3 regions of the Rossellomorea sp. NS-SX7 genome follow, and region 1 is predicted to be linked to each of the others. Evidence: a T-box and tRNA genes for the amino acid it is inferred to sense, from the RefSeq annotation. Region 1 holds a T-box; the other regions hold tRNA genes.
What was found. A T-box is a leader RNA that pairs with one kind of tRNA and senses whether it is charged. The one in region 1 lies ahead of ACUXV2_RS13940 (valine--tRNA ligase), so its partner is inferred to be a tRNA-Val.
Positions count from the first base shown of each region.

Region 2: it has a tRNA-Val gene. The T-box ahead of ACUXV2_RS13940 (valine--tRNA ligase) is inferred to sense a tRNA for this amino acid. The anticodon was not compared.
Region 3: it has a tRNA-Val gene. The T-box ahead of ACUXV2_RS13940 (valine--tRNA ligase) is inferred to sense a tRNA for this amino acid. The anticodon was not compared.

Region 1 is NZ_CM128249.1:2,774,969-2,780,386, reverse strand. It holds gene spoVID (stage VI sporulation protein D) at 1-753, shown strand, start outside; gene ysxE (spore coat protein YsxE) at 896-1,921, shown strand; gene ACUXV2_RS13945 (hypothetical protein) at 1,965-2,153, opposite strand; T-box leader at 2,325-2,552, shown strand; gene ACUXV2_RS13940 (valine--tRNA ligase) at 2,623-5,274, shown strand; gene ACUXV2_RS13935 (bifunctional folylpolyglutamate synthase/dihydrofolate synthase) at 5,378-5,418, shown strand, end outside.
Region 2 is NZ_CM128249.1:890,055-895,472, reverse strand. It holds gene ACUXV2_RS04360 (carbohydrate ABC transporter permease) at 1-16, opposite strand, end outside; tRNA gene ACUXV2_RS04355 (tRNA-Gly) at 689-762, opposite strand; tRNA gene ACUXV2_RS04350 (tRNA-Leu) at 765-849, opposite strand; tRNA gene ACUXV2_RS04345 (tRNA-Cys) at 857-930, opposite strand; tRNA gene ACUXV2_RS04340 (tRNA-Gly) at 938-1,012, opposite strand; tRNA gene ACUXV2_RS04335 (tRNA-Gln) at 1,020-1,091, opposite strand; tRNA gene ACUXV2_RS04330 (tRNA-His) at 1,131-1,206, opposite strand; tRNA gene ACUXV2_RS04325 (tRNA-Trp) at 1,218-1,291, opposite strand; tRNA gene ACUXV2_RS04320 (tRNA-Tyr) at 1,400-1,483, opposite strand; tRNA gene ACUXV2_RS04315 (tRNA-Thr) at 1,494-1,569, opposite strand; tRNA gene ACUXV2_RS04310 (tRNA-Phe) at 1,671-1,746, opposite strand; tRNA gene ACUXV2_RS04305 (tRNA-Asp) at 1,932-2,008, opposite strand; tRNA gene ACUXV2_RS04300 (tRNA-Met) at 2,016-2,089, opposite strand; tRNA gene ACUXV2_RS04295 (tRNA-Val) at 2,170-2,245, opposite strand; tRNA gene ACUXV2_RS04290 (tRNA-Glu) at 2,290-2,364, opposite strand; tRNA gene ACUXV2_RS04285 (tRNA-Ser) at 2,379-2,470, opposite strand; tRNA gene ACUXV2_RS04280 (tRNA-Asn) at 2,474-2,548, opposite strand; rRNA gene rrf (5S ribosomal RNA) at 2,556-2,672, opposite strand; rRNA gene ACUXV2_RS04270 (23S ribosomal RNA) at 2,841-5,418, opposite strand, start outside.
Region 3 is NZ_CM128249.1:4,111,240-4,116,657, reverse strand. It holds rRNA gene ACUXV2_RS20400 (16S ribosomal RNA) at 1-676, opposite strand, end outside; tRNA gene ACUXV2_RS20395 (tRNA-Ala) at 912-987, opposite strand; tRNA gene ACUXV2_RS20390 (tRNA-Pro) at 996-1,072, opposite strand; tRNA gene ACUXV2_RS20385 (tRNA-Arg) at 1,080-1,156, opposite strand; tRNA gene ACUXV2_RS20380 (tRNA-Leu) at 1,194-1,282, opposite strand; tRNA gene ACUXV2_RS20375 (tRNA-Gly) at 1,292-1,366, opposite strand; tRNA gene ACUXV2_RS20370 (tRNA-Leu) at 1,372-1,456, opposite strand; tRNA gene ACUXV2_RS20365 (tRNA-Lys) at 1,496-1,571, opposite strand; tRNA gene ACUXV2_RS20360 (tRNA-Thr) at 1,597-1,672, opposite strand; tRNA gene ACUXV2_RS20355 (tRNA-Val) at 1,776-1,851, opposite strand; rRNA gene rrf (5S ribosomal RNA) at 1,864-1,980, opposite strand; rRNA gene ACUXV2_RS20345 (23S ribosomal RNA) at 2,077-5,013, opposite strand; rRNA gene ACUXV2_RS20340 (16S ribosomal RNA) at 5,205-5,418, opposite strand, start outside.

The DNA of each region.
Region 1 (5,418 bases):
ACTCCGCTTGAGGTGGAGTATAGTGAGGAAGAACTCTATGCCCCGCTTCACCGTTCTGCTGCAGTTGCTGATGCTCCTGTGGAAGAAGAGGAAGAGGCAAGACCTCATTACTATGATTATGATGATGAAGACGAGAATGAAACAATCCATCAAGAGAATGATGAATATGATCAAAATGAAGATACAGATGATTCAGAGGATGATGAGTATCAGCCGTTCTCGCTGGAAGGGAGAACGCCACCTGCAGGGGAAGAAGATGAGATTCCTGTCCATATCCAATATGATTCACATTCTGCGCAAGAAGAGAATTACTTCAGGAAGGAAAATGTGTTTGAACTTCCTGAGCATGAATTAAGCGAATCGTCGCAGGAACAGGAAGTCACGCAGCCGGCAAGTGAACAAGTGCAAAAGCCGGCCCCGGTTCAGGAAGAACAGGAAGAAGAGTCTTCCTCTATGGAAGTGGAATTGGAAGCTGAAAGTGAAGAAGCGGCTGATAAAAAGAAAAAAATCAAAGGGAAGAAGAAATACGAATCGATTTCCCTGACGGACTTCTTTGCACGCAAAGAAGATGAACGGGCGGCAAAGTTAAGAGTATGCATTGTTCAAGAAGGGGAAACACTCGATAACATTGCAGAAAAATACGATTTGACGATTGCCCAGCTGTTACGGGTCAACCATTTGGAAGCGAATCAGGATGTATACAATGGTCAGGTTCTCTATATTCCAAATGAGGAGCCTGTTTTCAAGGCATAATATAAAAATGAAGCAGAAAATGATTGAATAAAGACGATGAATCAGGACTGACACCAACATATTGGCGGCAGTCCGTTCTTTTTTTACTTGGACTTTGCTGATAAAGGTGAGCGGAGTCGAAAAAAAGGAGGTGCAAAAAAACGTGCAAACCATCGATAGCCTAAAACCTGTCCTCCAGCCATATGGGGTAGAGCCATTTTTTGTGGAAGACACGGGGAAAGTAAGCAAAGTATACTCAAACAAAGGGACACTGGCCGTAAAGCATATATCCGCCCAGACCGGAGTCGATTTCGTCCGTAACGTCCAAACTCTGTTTCAACGGGGCTATAACCGGATCGTGCCCATCTATCCGACAATGGATGGACGATATGCTGTCTGGCATGAGGGTGAACTCTACTATGTGATGCCTTGGCTGAACAACCTGGAGAAGGAAGACCGTTTCGAAAAACACCAGAAGCTGTTCCGTGAACTTGCCAGGCTCCATACGATCTCCTCACAGGATGTGAAAATAAACAAGGAAGAAAGAGAGTCGCACTATGAGCAGCTCACTTCTCGATGGGAAAAGGAACAGCAGTTTCTGGATGAATATGTGGAAGAATGTGAAAAGACTGTATATATGTCACCGTTTCAATACCACTTTTGTATGTATTATCAAGATGTTTCCCAGGCTCTGAAATTTTCACGGAAAATGCTCGATGAATGGTATGAGAGTACTAAGGACCTTGCGAAGGTCAGAACGGTCATCATCCACGGAAAGCTGTCTACAGAGCATTTCTTATTCGATGACAGGGGGCTGGGGTATTTCAATAACTTCGAAAACTCGAAGGTGGCATCTCCTTTTCATGATCTGCTGCCGTTCCTGTCGAGAACGTTGAAAACATATCCAAAGTATTATGATGAATGTGTGGAGTGGCTTGAAACATACTTTCAGCATTTTACTGCCCGCAACGAGGAGAGGCTGCTGTTTATGTGTTATTTAGCCTATCCCAGCTCCGTGATCGCCGTTGTGGAGAAATATTTTCATACTGCCAAAGGCAAAAGGAATGAACGTAAATCGCTAAGAAAGCTACAGCGTCATTACTGGCTGCTGAAAAACACAGAGTACGTAGTCATGCGCCTCGACGAAATCGAGCGCAAGAAAAAAGAAGCCGCAGAGGCTGAGGCATAAAGAAAGGACTGACGAAAAACGAAAGTCCATGTTTCGTCAGTCCTTATATCCAATCAAAATAGATGGCAAGGGCGATGCCAATGAAAAGGGTTAAGAGAAGAACATCAAATGTGGTGGGGAGCAGAATGGTCCGGATGGCTTGAAACACAGAAAAAGGGATGATGAATTGCTTACATATCAAGCGAACATTACGCAGCCATGGAGGCAGGGTGTATGGATTGTACCTTCGCATACGTTTCACTCACTTTCTGGGTAGATTCACTACTATATCCTATGAAAAGAATGAAAATTGGTTCTTGGGTAAACCATAGAGAGATACAGAAGAATATTTTTGAGTAAAATGGGCGATAATGATTGACGAAAGATCAGTGAATCCTATACTATAATGAGTACATAAATAATTTTAAAAGCGTTGAACAGGAAGAGTACATTGCCCCCCGCTTTCAGAGAGGAAAATCGATTGCTGAGAGATTTTCCAAGCGAAGACGATGGAAGGTCGCCTGAAGAGCTGCTTCTATGAAATCAGTAGTGGAAGCCGGTTAAAAGCCGTTATTGTTCATTGAGAGTTCAGGAGTCCCCGCGGCTTCTGAGAAAAAAGGTGGTACCGCGAAACGAATCCTTCGTCCTTTTACAGGGCGAAGGATTTTTTGTGTTTTATCAATCACCTAAAAAAACATACAACCATTAAGGGAGGATATACAATGGAAACCCAAGATCAATTATCGATGCCGACCAAGTATGATCCGAATGCCATTGAGCAGGGAAGATACAAATGGTGGCTGGATGGAAAGTTTTTTGAAGCGAAAAGTGAAAAGGAAAAGGAACCATACTCAATCGTCATCCCTCCTCCAAACGTAACTGGAAAACTTCACCTTGGCCACGCCTGGGATACGACACTACAAGACATCCTGACAAGAATGAAGCGTATGCAAGGCTATGACGTGCTTTGGCTTCCGGGTATGGATCACGCCGGTATCGCTACACAGGCAAAAGTGGACGAAAAGCTGCGCAGCCAAGGGATTTCACGCCATGACATGGGAAGAGAGAAATTCGTTGAAGAGACATGGAGATGGAAAGAAGAGTACGCTGAGCATATCCGCAAGCAATGGTCAAAAATCGGGCTGGGGCTTGATTACAGCCGTGAACGTTTTACGCTGGATGAAGGCTTATCTGAAGCAGTTCAAAAAGTATTCATCGACCTATATAACAAAGGCTTGATTTACCGTGGTGAGTATATCATCAACTGGGATCCAGCGACGAAGACAGCCCTATCCGACATCGAAGTTATCCACCAGGATGTCCAGGGTGCCTTCTATCACATGAAGTATCCTCTGGCTGATGGAAGCGGACATATCGAAATCGCGACAACACGTCCGGAAACGATGCTTGGTGATACGGCAGTTGCTGTACATCCTGAAGACGACCGATACAAGCACCTGATTGGCAAAACGGTCATCCTTCCGATCGTTGGGCGCGAAATCTCGATCGTCGGTGACGATTACGTAGACATGGAATTCGGTTCAGGTGCCGTGAAAATCACTCCTGCTCACGACCCGAATGATTTTGAAATCGGGAACCGCCACAATCTTGAACGCATCCTGGTGATGAATGAAGACGGCAGCATGAATGAAAATGCAGACAAATACAAAGGGATGGACCGCTTTGAGTGCCGCAAGCAAATTGTCAAAGACCTTCAGGAGGCTGGTGTACTGTTCAAAATCGAAGAACATATGCATTCGGTTGGACATTCTGAACGAAGCGGAGCGGTAGTAGAACCGTATCTGTCCACACAATGGTTCGTTAAGATGGATCCGCTCGCACAGGAAGCTGTCAAGCTGCAGGAAAAAGAAGACGAAAAAGTAACCTTTGTTCCTGACCGTTTCGAAACTTCATATATGCGTTGGATGGAAAATACACGAGATTGGTGTATTTCCCGTCAATTATGGTGGGGACATAGAATCCCGGCATGGTACCACAAACAAACCGGTGAAGTTTATGTAGGCAAAGAAGCACCAGCCGACAGTGAAAATTGGAAGCAGGAAGAAGACGTTCTCGATACATGGTTCAGTTCAGCGCTGTGGCCATTCTCCACAATGGGCTGGCCGGATCTTGATGCGGAAGACCTCAAGAGATACTATCCGACGAATACGCTTGTAACAGGCTACGATATCATCGGTTTCTGGGTATCCCGTATGATTTTCCAAGGACTTGAGTTTACAGGGGAGCGCCCATTCAAAGATGTTCTGATCCACGGCCTGGTTCGTGCTGAAGATGGCCGCAAAATGAGTAAGTCGCTTGGAAATGGTGTCGATCCGATGGATGTCATCGAAAAGTACGGTGCCGATTCACTTCGTTATTTCCTATCGACAGGCAGTTCACCTGGTCAGGATCTACGGTTCTCATTCGAGAAAGTGGAGTCTGTTTGGAACTTTGCCAATAAAATCTGGAATGCATCCCGTTTTGCCCTGATGAATATGGATGGCATGACCTACGATGAAATTGATTTGAGTGGTGAAAAATCCGTTGCCGACAAATGGATCCTTACCCGTCTGAACGAAACGATCGATAATGTGACACGACTTGCAGACCGCTATGAATTCGGTGAAGTCGGAAGAATCCTTTACAACTTCATCTGGGATGACTTCTGTGACTGGTATATCGAAATGGCGAAGCTTCCTTTATACGGGGAAGATGAAGCGGCAAAGAAAACAACCCGCTCGATCCTCGCTTATGTACTAGACAACACAATGCGACTTCTGCACCCGTTCATGCCGTTTATTACCGAGGAAATATGGCAGAACCTGCCGCATAAAGGCGAATCAATCACAGTGGCAGCTTGGCCGGAAGTAAACGAGGACCTGAACTACGCCGATGCTTCCGAAGAAATGAAGCTTCTTGTAGAAATCATCCGTGCCGTACGTAATGTACGTGCAGAAGTGAATACACCGATGAGCAAGCAGATCAAGCTGATCCTGAAAGCCAAGGATGAGAAGATCCTGAACATCCTGGATAAGAATAAAGGATACATCGAGCGTTTCTGTAATCCTGAACAATTGGATATGGGAACGGATATCACACCTCCGGAAAAAGCGATGACTGCGGTCGCGACAGGAGTGGAATTATTCCTTCCATTACAAGGACTCATCAACATCGAGGAAGAAATCGCCCGTCTTGAAAAAGAACTTGAAAAATGGACGAAAGAGGTAGCGCGCGTTCAAGGTAAGCTGAATAACGAAAAATTTGTAAGCAAAGCTCCTCAAAAAGTCGTTGACGAAGAAAAAGCCAAAGAAAAAGATTATCTTGAAAAGCAGGCAGCAGTAAAAGTAAGAATACAGGAACTCAAAACGGTATAAGAACAACTAGAGAAGGCTTAGGAGCAGGAGTCTAATTGTACAGGGAACCACCCCTAAAGCAGCTAGGCTCCCCTCCGGCCTTTTTTTGATGGGAGTGAAACAAATGTTTACATATGAAGAAGCTGTAGGGTGGATCCATGCCAG
Region 2 (5,418 bases), 1.9 Mb from region 1:
TTATCTTTGGTTCCACACGCATCACCACCCCTTTGTTATGTAACCGCTTTCTTATAGTATAAAGGGAATGCTATTTTAAATAGGTCAACAAAATTGACAAAGAAGGTGCACTATTTTGACTATATGGTGGAGTGGCTCTATCTTGTCATTTTTTAACCACTTAACATTGAGTATTATGGTAGGAGGAATATTGTAGAAAAATTCTAGGAGTTAATAAGATGAGGAAGTGATTGCGGTACTTCCCATTTTGATAGAGGAGTTTTATTTAGTTGGTGATGCAGGTTTTATGAAGAGGATTGTTTAGGGGCATATTAAGCTGAGGATGAGGTTGAAATGGCTCAAAAATTGCCTTTAGAGGAGGTCAGAAGACGTTCTGATGCTTTTTCCTTCCGTGGATACTCGTATAGGGCGGAACAGGGAGACTCCTCAAAATTAATTGGCCCAATTACTAAAAAATTGATCCAATGTTTCATTAATTGCACCGGGTTCCAAATAATTGCACCAATTTCTCATTATTTGTTCCGAATTCACGATAATTGTACAACTTAGAATCATTCCAATTAAAGCAAGATCTATCTACTCCATTTTTCAGATACAAAGCATGATCCTCGAACCATTATCCTTCAGCTCCTTTCCTTAAAAACAAAAAAGACTCCCTCATCAAGAGAAAGTCTTAAGTATGTATGATTGGAGCGGGTGATGGGAATCGAACCCACGACATCAGCTTGGAAGGCTGAGGTTTTACCATTAAACTACACCCGCAATGGTACCGGTGGCCGGGGTCGAACCGGCACTCCGTGAGGAACACGATTTTGAGTCGTGCGCGTCTGCCTATTCCGCCACACCGGCATTCATATGGAGGCGCCAACCGGATTTGAACCGGTGATAAAGGTTTTGCAGACCTCTGCCTTACCACTTGGCTATGGCGCCATATGAATGGAGCGGAAGACGGGATTCGAACCCGCGACCCCCACCTTGGCAAGGTGGTGTTCTACCACTGAACTACTTCCGCAATACTACTGGGCTAGCTGGATTCGAACCAACGCATGTCGCAGTCAAAGTGCGATGCCTTACCGCTTGGCTATAGCCCACTGATAGTATATGTCACTATATTGTTAGTGTGACAATTATGGGGCGACTGATGGGAATCGAACCCACGAATGCCGGAACCACAATCCGGTGCGTTAACCACTTCGCCACAATCGCCATAATCGTATTGGCAGGGGCAGTAGGAATCGAACCCACACCAAAGGTTTTGGAGACCTTCGTTCTACCGTTAAACTATGCCCCTATGAAAATTTGTTTTTTCTTACTCTTCGCATATAAGCATAATGCTCCGCTTCGCTGCTCAAAGGTTAAAGAAGATTATTTTACTCCGCTGACGCTTCGTAAAAAATCATGGTGGAGGGGGGCAGATTCGAACTGCCGAACCCGAAGGAGCGGATTTACAGTCCGCCGCGTTTAGCCACTTCGCTACCCCTCCATCTGTTGAGTGGTGCCGGCAAGAGGACTTGAACCCCCAACCTACTGATTACAAGTCAGTTGCTCTACCAGTTGAGCTACACCGGCACGTAAAATGATGATCAAGTTTCGGCTAATAAACTTATCATTGTATACATGGTAAACATTAAAGACGTTTGTTTTACTCCGCTATGCTTCGTAAAAAAACATGGTGGCTCAGGACGGAATCGAACCGCCGACACATGGATTTTCAGTCCATTGCTCTACCAACTGAGCTACTGAGCCATAATATTATTTTCGTTCCTAATCTGAGTATCCGATTGTCCATCGTCCAGCTCTCAGAAGGATTATTCAAGTTGCTGCTCGAGCTGTACGCTGATGTTTACTCGGTGAAGCTTATTCACCGTGCTCTACCAACTGAGCTACTGAGCCGTATTTTTTGTTTATTACTTCTAACTATTCAAATAAAATGGCGGTCTGGACGGGACTCGAACCCGCGACCTCCTGCGTGACAGGCAGGCATTCTAACCAACTGAACTACCAGACCAATGGTATTGCGGGGACAGGATTTGAACCTGCGACCTTCGGGTTATGAGCCCGACGAGCTACCGAACTGCTCCACCCCGCGACGATATAAAATCTTCTTAAAGCGTTTTCCTTAAAGTAAGGAAAGGTATTTTCACTACTTTATGCTTCGTGAAAAAGCTATGGTGGAGGATGACGGGATCGAACCGCCGACCCTCTGCTTGTAAGGCAGATGCTCTCCCAGCTGAGCTAATCCTCCAATTTGTATGGTGAGTTCTTTTCGCTTAGGCGAAAAAACTTCTTTGGTGACCCGTACGGGATTCGAACCCGTGTTACCGCCGTGAAAGGGCGGTGTCTTAACCGCTTGACCAACGGGCCATATAAGTATGTTATGGCGGAGAGCAAGGGATTTGAACCCTTGAGACAGCGTTGACCGTCTACACGATTTCCAATCGTGCTCCTTCGACCACTCGGACAGCTCTCCATATGGCTCCGCAGGCAAGATTCGAACTTGCGACCGATCGGTTAACAGCCGATAGCTCTACCACTGAGCTACTGCGGAACGATGTGCCTGGCGATGTCCTACTCTCACAGGGGGAGATCCCCCAACTACCATCGGCGCTGAAGAGCTTAACTTCCGTGTTCGGCATGGGAACGGGTGTGACCTCTTCGCCATAATCACCAGACAAATTTATGATGTCTTTTTTAGGGACAAGTACTATTATATCGTCTTTCAAAGATTTTTCAAGACTTTTTTTGTACTTTTTAAGAGAAATTTATTCCCTGAAAACTAGATAAAGGATTGATGTCAAGAATACCGGTATTGCCGTTGTGTTCATTTAAAATGACTCTTTGTGGTTAAGTCCTCGATCGATTAGTATCAGTCAGCTCCACATGTCACCATGCTTCCACCTCTGACCTATCTACCTAGTCATCTTCTAGGGATCTTACTCACATAAAGTGATGGGAAATCTCATCTCGAGGGGGGCTTCATGCTTAGATGCTTTCAGCACTTATCCCTTCCGCACATAGCTACCCAGCGATGCCTTTGGCAAGACAACTGGTACACCAGCGGTGCGTCCATCCCGGTCCTCTCGTACTAAGGACAGCTCCTCTCAAATTTCCTGCGCCCACGACGGATAGGGACCGAACTGTCTCACGACGTTCTGAACCCAGCTCGCGTACCGCTTTAATGGGCGAACAGCCCAACCCTTGGGACCGACTACAGCCCCAGGATGCGATGAGCCGACATCGAGGTGCCAAACCTCCCCGTCGATGTGGACTCTTGGGGGAGATAAGCCTGTTATCCCCGGGGTAGCTTTTATCCGTTGAGCGATGGCCCTTCCATGCGGAACCACCGGATCACTAAGCCCGACTTTCGTCCCTGCTCGACTTGTAGGTCTCGCAGTCAAGCTCCCTTGTGCCTTTACACTCTGCGAATGATTTCCAACCATTCTGAGGGAACCTTTGGGCGCCTCCGTTACTCTTTAGGAGGCGACCGCCCCAGTCAAACTGCCCACCTGACACTGTCTCCCACCCCGATAAGGGGCGCGGGTTAGAATTTCAATACAGCCAGGGTAGTATCCCACCAACGCCTCCACCGAAGCTGGCGCTCCGGCTTCCAAGGCTCCTACCTATCCTGTACAAGCTGTACCAAAATTCAATATCAGGCTACAGTAAAGCTCCACGGGGTCTTTCCGTCCTGTCGCGGGTAACCTGCATCTTCACAGGTACTATAATTTCACCGAGTCTCTCGTTGAGACAGTGCCCAGATCGTTACGCCTTTCGTGCGGGTCGGAACTTACCCGACAAGGAATTTCGCTACCTTAGGACCGTTATAGTTACGGCCGCCGTTTACTGGGGCTTCGATTCGCACCTTCGCTTGCGCTAAGCACTCCTCTTAACCTTCCAGCACCGGGCAGGCGTCAGCCCCTATACTTCGCCTTACGGCTTCGCAGAGACCTGTGTTTTTGCTAAACAGTCGCCTGGGCCTATTCACTGCGGCTCTTCGAGGCTATGCACCTCAAAGAGCACCCCTTCTCCCGAAGTTACGGGGTCATTTTGCCGAGTTCCTTAACGAGAGTTCTCTCGCTCACCTTAGGATTCTCTCCTCGCCTACCTGTGTCGGTTTGCGGTACGGGCACCTTTTTCCTCGCTAGAGGCTTTTCTTGGCAGTGTGGAATCAGGAACTTCGCTACTATAATTCGCTCGCTATCACAGCTCATTTCGCGATGATGGGATTTGCCTCATCATCAGCCTAACTGCTTAGACGCACATATCCAGCAGTGCGCTTACCCTATCCTCCTGCGTCCCCCCATTGCTCAAACGGAAAAGAGGTGGTACAGGAATATCAACCTGTTGTCCATCGTCTACGCCTATCGGCCTCGACTTAGGTCCCGACTAACCCTGAGCGGACGAGCCTTCCTCAGGAAACCTTAGGCATTCGGTGGATGGGATTCTCACCCATCTTTCGCTACTCATACCGGCATTCTCACTTCTAAGCACTCCACCAGTCCTTACGGTCTGACTTCACTGTCCTTAGAACGCTCTCCTACCACTGACACCAAAAGGTGTCAATCCACAGCTTCGGTGATACGTTTAGCCCCGGTACATTTTCGGCGCAGAGTCACTCGACCAGTGAGCTATTACGCACTCTTTAAATGGTGGCTGCTTCTAAGCCAACATCCTGGTTGTCTAAGCAACTCCACATCCTTTTCCACTTAACGTATACTTTGGGACCTTAGCTGGTGGTCTGGGCTGTTTCCCTTTCGACTACGGATCTTATCACTCGCAGTCTGACTCCCATGGATAAGTCTTTGGCATTCGGAGTTTGTCTGAATTCGGTAACCCGATGAGGGCCCCTAGTCCAAACAGTGCTCTACCTCCAAGACTCTTACACATGAGGCTAGCCCTAAAGCTATTTCGGAGAGAACCAGCTATCTCCAAGTTCGATTGGAATTTCTCCGCTACCCACACCTCATCCCCGCACTTTTCAACGTGCGTGGGTTCGGACCTCCATCCAGTGTTACCTGGACTTCATCCTGGACATGGGTAGATCACCTGGTTTCGGGTCTACGACCACATACTCATTCGCCCTATTCAGACTCGCTTTCGCTGCGGCTCCGTCTCATCGACTTAACCTTGCATGGGATCGTAACTCGCCGGTTCATTCTACAAAAGGCACGCCATCACCCGTTAACGGGCTCTGACTACTTGTAGGCACACGGTTTCAGGTTCTCTTTCACTCCCCTTCCGGGGTGCTTTTCACCTTTCCCTCACGGTACTGGTTCACTATCGGTCACTAGGTAGTATTTAGCCTTGGGAGATGGTCCTCCCAGCTTCCGACGGGATTTCACGTGTCCCGCCGTACTCAGGATCCACTCAAGAGGGAACGAAGTTTCAACTACAGGGTTGTTACCTTCTTTGACGAGC
Region 3 (5,418 bases), 1.3 Mb from region 1:
TCCTCTTCTGCACTCAAGTTCCCCAGTTTCCAATGACCCTCCACGGTTGAGCCGTGGGCTTTCACATCAGACTTAAGAAACCACCTGCGCGCGCTTTACGCCCAATAATTCCGGACAACGCTTGCCACCTACGTATTACCGCGGCTGCTGGCACGTAGTTAGCCGTGGCTTTCTGGTTAGGTACCGTCAAGGTGCCGACCTATTCGAACGGCACTTGTTCTTCCCTAACAACAGAGTTTTACGATCCGAAAACCTTCTTCACTCACGCGGCGTTGCTCCGTCAGACTTTCGTCCATTGCGGAAGATTCCCTACTGCTGCCTCCCGTAGGAGTCTGGGCCGTGTCTCAGTCCCAGTGTGGCCGATCACCCTCTCAGGTCGGCTACGCATCGTCGCCTTGGTGAGCCGTTACCTCACCAACTAGCTAATGCGCCGCGGGTCCATCTGTAAGTGGTAGCTAAAAGCCACCTTTCAACAGTTCCTCATGCGAGGAACTGAGTTATCCGGTATTAGCCCCGGTTTCCCGGAGTTATCCCAGTCTTACAGGCAGGTTACCCACGTGTTACTCACCCGTCCGCCGCTGATCTCAGGGAGCAAGCTCCCTTTGATCCGCTCGACTTGCATGTATTAGGCACGCCGCCAGCGTTCGTCCTGAGCCAGGATCAAACTCTCCGATAAAAGTTTGAATAGCTCTTTTTTGTAACGATAATCGTTACGGTAAATCTAGAATTAACGTTGACGTATTGTCTTGTTTTGTTCAGTTTTCAAGGTTCAATTTGTTAAGTGCTTCGTTTGAAGCGACTTTTCAAGTATATCACCGACACTGGTGAGTGTCAACAACTTTTTTAATCTTTTTTCACCGAAGTGAGTTAAGGTAGATTCTTTTACTCCGCTTGCGCTGCGTAAAAAATCTTGGTGGAGCCTAGCGGGATCGAACCGCTGACCTCCTGCGTGCAAAGCAGGCGCTCTCCCAGCTGAGCTAAGGCCCCATCTAAGGTGGTCGGGAAGACAGGATTCGAACCTGCGACCCCTTGGTCCCAAACCAAGTGCTCTACCAAGCTGAGCTACTTCCCGAAATAGATGGCGCGCCCGAGAGGAGTCGAACCCCTAACCTTTTGATCCGTAGTCAAACGCTCTATCCAATTGAGCTACGGGCGCTTAATATAATGAATGTTATTTTCTTTCAAAAAAACTCTGGTGCCGAGGACCGGAATCGAACCGGTACGGTAGTCACCTACCGCAGGATTTTAAGTCCTGTGCGTCTGCCAGTTCCGCCACCCCGGCAAAAATCTTTGGAGCGGAAGACGGGATTCGAACCCGCGACCCCCACCTTGGCAAGGTGGTGTTCTACCACTGAACTACTTCCGCATATATGGTGCGGGTGAAGGGACTTGAACCCCCACGCCTTGCGGCGCCAGATCCTAAGTCTGGTGCGTCTGCCAATTCCGCCACACCCGCATGATAAAAGATATGATGTTTTGCTTGAGCAAAAATCAATGGTGAGCCATGAAGGACTCGAACCTTCGACCCTCTGATTAAAAGTCAGATGCTCTACCAACTGAGCTAATGGCTCATAAAAGTTATGAGAAAAACCAAAATGGTGCCGGCAAGAGGACTTGAACCCCCAACCTACTGATTACAAGTCAGTTGCTCTACCAGTTGAGCTACACCGGCGTGTTAAGTTGTTTATGCTTGTCCTATTTAAGGACGTTTGTTTCCTTCGCCCTTAGTAAAGGAAGGAAAGATATTTTGCTCCGCTGCGCTTCGCAAAAATCTATGGTGGAGGATGACGGGATCGAACCGCCGACCCTCTGCTTGTAAGGCAGATGCTCTCCCAGCTGAGCTAATCCTCCGGATTATAAATCGCCTGGCGACGTCCTACTCTCACAGGGGGAGAGCCCCCAACTACCATCGGCGCTGAAGAGCTTAACTTCCGTGTTCGGCATGGGAACGGGTGTGACCTCTTCGCCATAATCACCAGACGAATATTCAATTGAAGGGTTGTTCCTTCAAAACTAGATAAAGGATTGATGTCAAGATTACCGGTATTGCCGTTGTTCATTTAAAAATGACTCTTTGTGGTTAAGTCCTCGATCGATTAGTATCAGTCAGCTCCACATGTCACCATGCTTCCACCTCTGACCTATCTACCTAGTCATCTTCTAGGGATCTTACTCACATAAAGTGATGGGAAATCTCATCTCGAGGGGGGCTTCATGCTTAGATGCTTTCAGCACTTATCCCTTCCGCACATAGCTACCCAGCGATGCCTTTGGCAAGACAACTGGTACACCAGCGGTGCGTCCATCCCGGTCCTCTCGTACTAAGGACAGCTCCTCTCAAATTTCCTGCGCCCACGACGGATAGGGACCGAACTGTCTCACGACGTTCTGAACCCAGCTCGCGTACCGCTTTAATGGGCGAACAGCCCAACCCTTGGGACCGACTACAGCCCCAGGATGCGATGAGCCGACATCGAGGTGCCAAACCTCCCCGTCGATGTGGACTCTTGGGGGAGATAAGCCTGTTATCCCCGGGGTAGCTTTTATCCGTTGAGCGATGGCCCTTCCATGCGGAACCACCGGATCACTAAGCCCGACTTTCGTCCCTGCTCGACTTGTAGGTCTCGCAGTCAAGCTCCCTTGTGCCTTTACACTCTGCGAATGATTTCCAACCATTCTGAGGGAACCTTTGGGCGCCTCCGTTACTCTTTAGGAGGCGACCGCCCCAGTCAAACTGCCCACCTGACACTGTCTCCCACCCCGATAAGGGGCGCGGGTTAGAATTTCAATACAGCCAGGGTAGTATCCCACCAACGCCTCCACCGAAGCTGGCGCTCCGGCTTCCAAGGCTCCTACCTATCCTGTACAAGCTGTACCAAAATTCAATATCAGGCTACAGTAAAGCTCCACGGGGTCTTTCCGTCCTGTCGCGGGTAACCTGCATCTTCACAGGTACTATAATTTCACCGAGTCTCTCGTTGAGACAGTGCCCAGATCGTTACGCCTTTCGTGCGGGTCGGAACTTACCCGACAAGGAATTTCGCTACCTTAGGACCGTTATAGTTACGGCCGCCGTTTACTGGGGCTTCGATTCGCACCTTCGCTTGCGCTAAGCACTCCTCTTAACCTTCCAGCACCGGGCAGGCGTCAGCCCCTATACTTCGCCTTACGGCTTCGCAGAGACCTGTGTTTTTGCTAAACAGTCGCCTGGGCCTATTCACTGCGGCTCTTCGAGGCTATGCACCTCAAAGAGCACCCCTTCTCCCGAAGTTACGGGGTCATTTTGCCGAGTTCCTTAACGAGAGTTTCTCTCGCTCACCTTAGGATTCTCTCCTCGCCTACCTGTGTCGGTTTGCGGTACGGGCACCTTTTTCCTCGCTAGAGGCTTTTCTTGGCAGTGTGGAATCAGGAACTTCGCTACTATAATTCGCTCGCTATCACAGCTCAGCCTTCGCGATGATGGGATTTGCCTCATCATCAGCCTAACTGCTTAGACGCACATATCCAGCAGTGCGCTTACCCTATCCTCCTGCGTCCCCCCATTGCTCAAACGGAAAAGAGGTGGTACAGGAATATCAACCTGTTGTCCATCGTCTACGCCTATCGGCCTCGACTTAGGTCCCGACTAACCCTGAGCGGACGAGCCTTCCTCAGGAAACCTTAGGCATTCGGTGGATGGGATTCTCACCCATCTTTCGCTACTCATACCGGCATTCTCACTTCTAAGCACTCCACCAGTCCTTACGGTCTGACTTCACTGTCCTTAGAACGCTCTCCTACCACTGACACCTAGAGGTGTCAATCCACAGCTTCGGTGATACGTTTAGCCCCGGTACATTTTCGGCGCAGAGTCACTCGACCAGTGAGCTATTACGCACTCTTTAAATGGTGGCTGCTTCTAAGCCAACATCCTGGTTGTCTAAGCAACTCCACATCCTTTTCCACTTAACGTATACTTTGGGACCTTAGCTGGTGGTCTGGGCTGTTTCCCTTTCGACTACGGATCTTATCACTCGCAGTCTGACTCCCATGGATAAGTCTTTGGCATTCGGAGTTTGTCTGAATTCGGTAACCCGATGAGGGCCCCTAGTCCAAACAGTGCTCTACCTCCAAGACTCTTACACATGAGGCTAGCCCTAAAGCTATTTCGGAGAGAACCAGCTATCTCCAAGTTCGATTGGAATTTCTCCGCTACCCACACCTCATCCCCGCACTTTTCAACGTGCGTGGGTTCGGACCTCCATCCAGTGTTACCTGGACTTCATCCTGGACATGGGTAGATCACCTGGTTTCGGGTCTACGACCACATACTCATTCGCCCTATTCAGACTCGCTTTCGCTGCGGCTCCGTCTCATCGACTTAACCTTGCATGGGATCGTAACTCGCCGGTTCATTCTACAAAAGGCACGCCATCACCCGTTAACGGGCTCTGACTACTTGTAGGCACACGGTTTCAGGTTCTCTTTCACTCCCCTTCCGGGGTGCTTTTCACCTTTCCCTCACGGTACTGGTTCACTATCGGTCACTAGGTAGTATTTAGCCTTGGGAGATGGTCCTCCCAGCTTCCGACGGGATTTCACGTGTCCCGCCGTACTCAGGATCCACTCAAGAGGGAACGAAGTTTCAACTACAGGGTTGTTACCTTCTTTGACGAGCCTTTCCAGACTTCTTCGTCTACTCCTTTCCTTTGTAACTCCGTATAGAGTGTCCTACAACCCCAAGAGGCAAGCCTCTTGGTTTGGGCTACATCCCGTTTCGCTCGCCGCTACTCAGGGAATCGCATTTGCTTTCTCTTCCTCCAGGTACTTAGATGTTTCAGTTCCCTGGGTCTGCCTTCCATACTCTATGTATTCAAATATGGATATTGTTCCATTACGAACAATGGGTTCCCCCATTCGGAAATCTCCGGATCAAAGCTCACTTACAGCTCCCCGAAGCATATCGGTGTTAGTCCCGTCCTTCATCGGCTCCTAGTGCCAAGGCATCCACCGTGCGCCCTTCATAACTTAACCGAATTGGTTGTTACATAAGGTTTAAAACCTAAAATGGCGATACTCGGTAATTTCTTGACTATCAATATATCTTTATCTAGTTTTCAAAGAACAAATAACGTGTATCTCATACGAGATACCTCGTTTTGATGGTTGAACCATCAAAACTGAACAAAACTTCGACTGTCAAACGTTTCATATATATTCCTTAGAAAGGAGGTGATCCAGCCGCACCTTCCGATACGGCTACCTTGTTACGACTTCACCCCAATCATCTGTCCCACCTTAGGCGGCTGGCTCCAAAAGGTTACCTCACCGACTTCGGGTGTTACAAACTCTCGTGGTGTGACGGGCGGTGTGTACAAGGCCCGGGAACGTATTCACCGCGGCATGCTGATCCGCGATTACTAGCGATTCCAGCTTCAT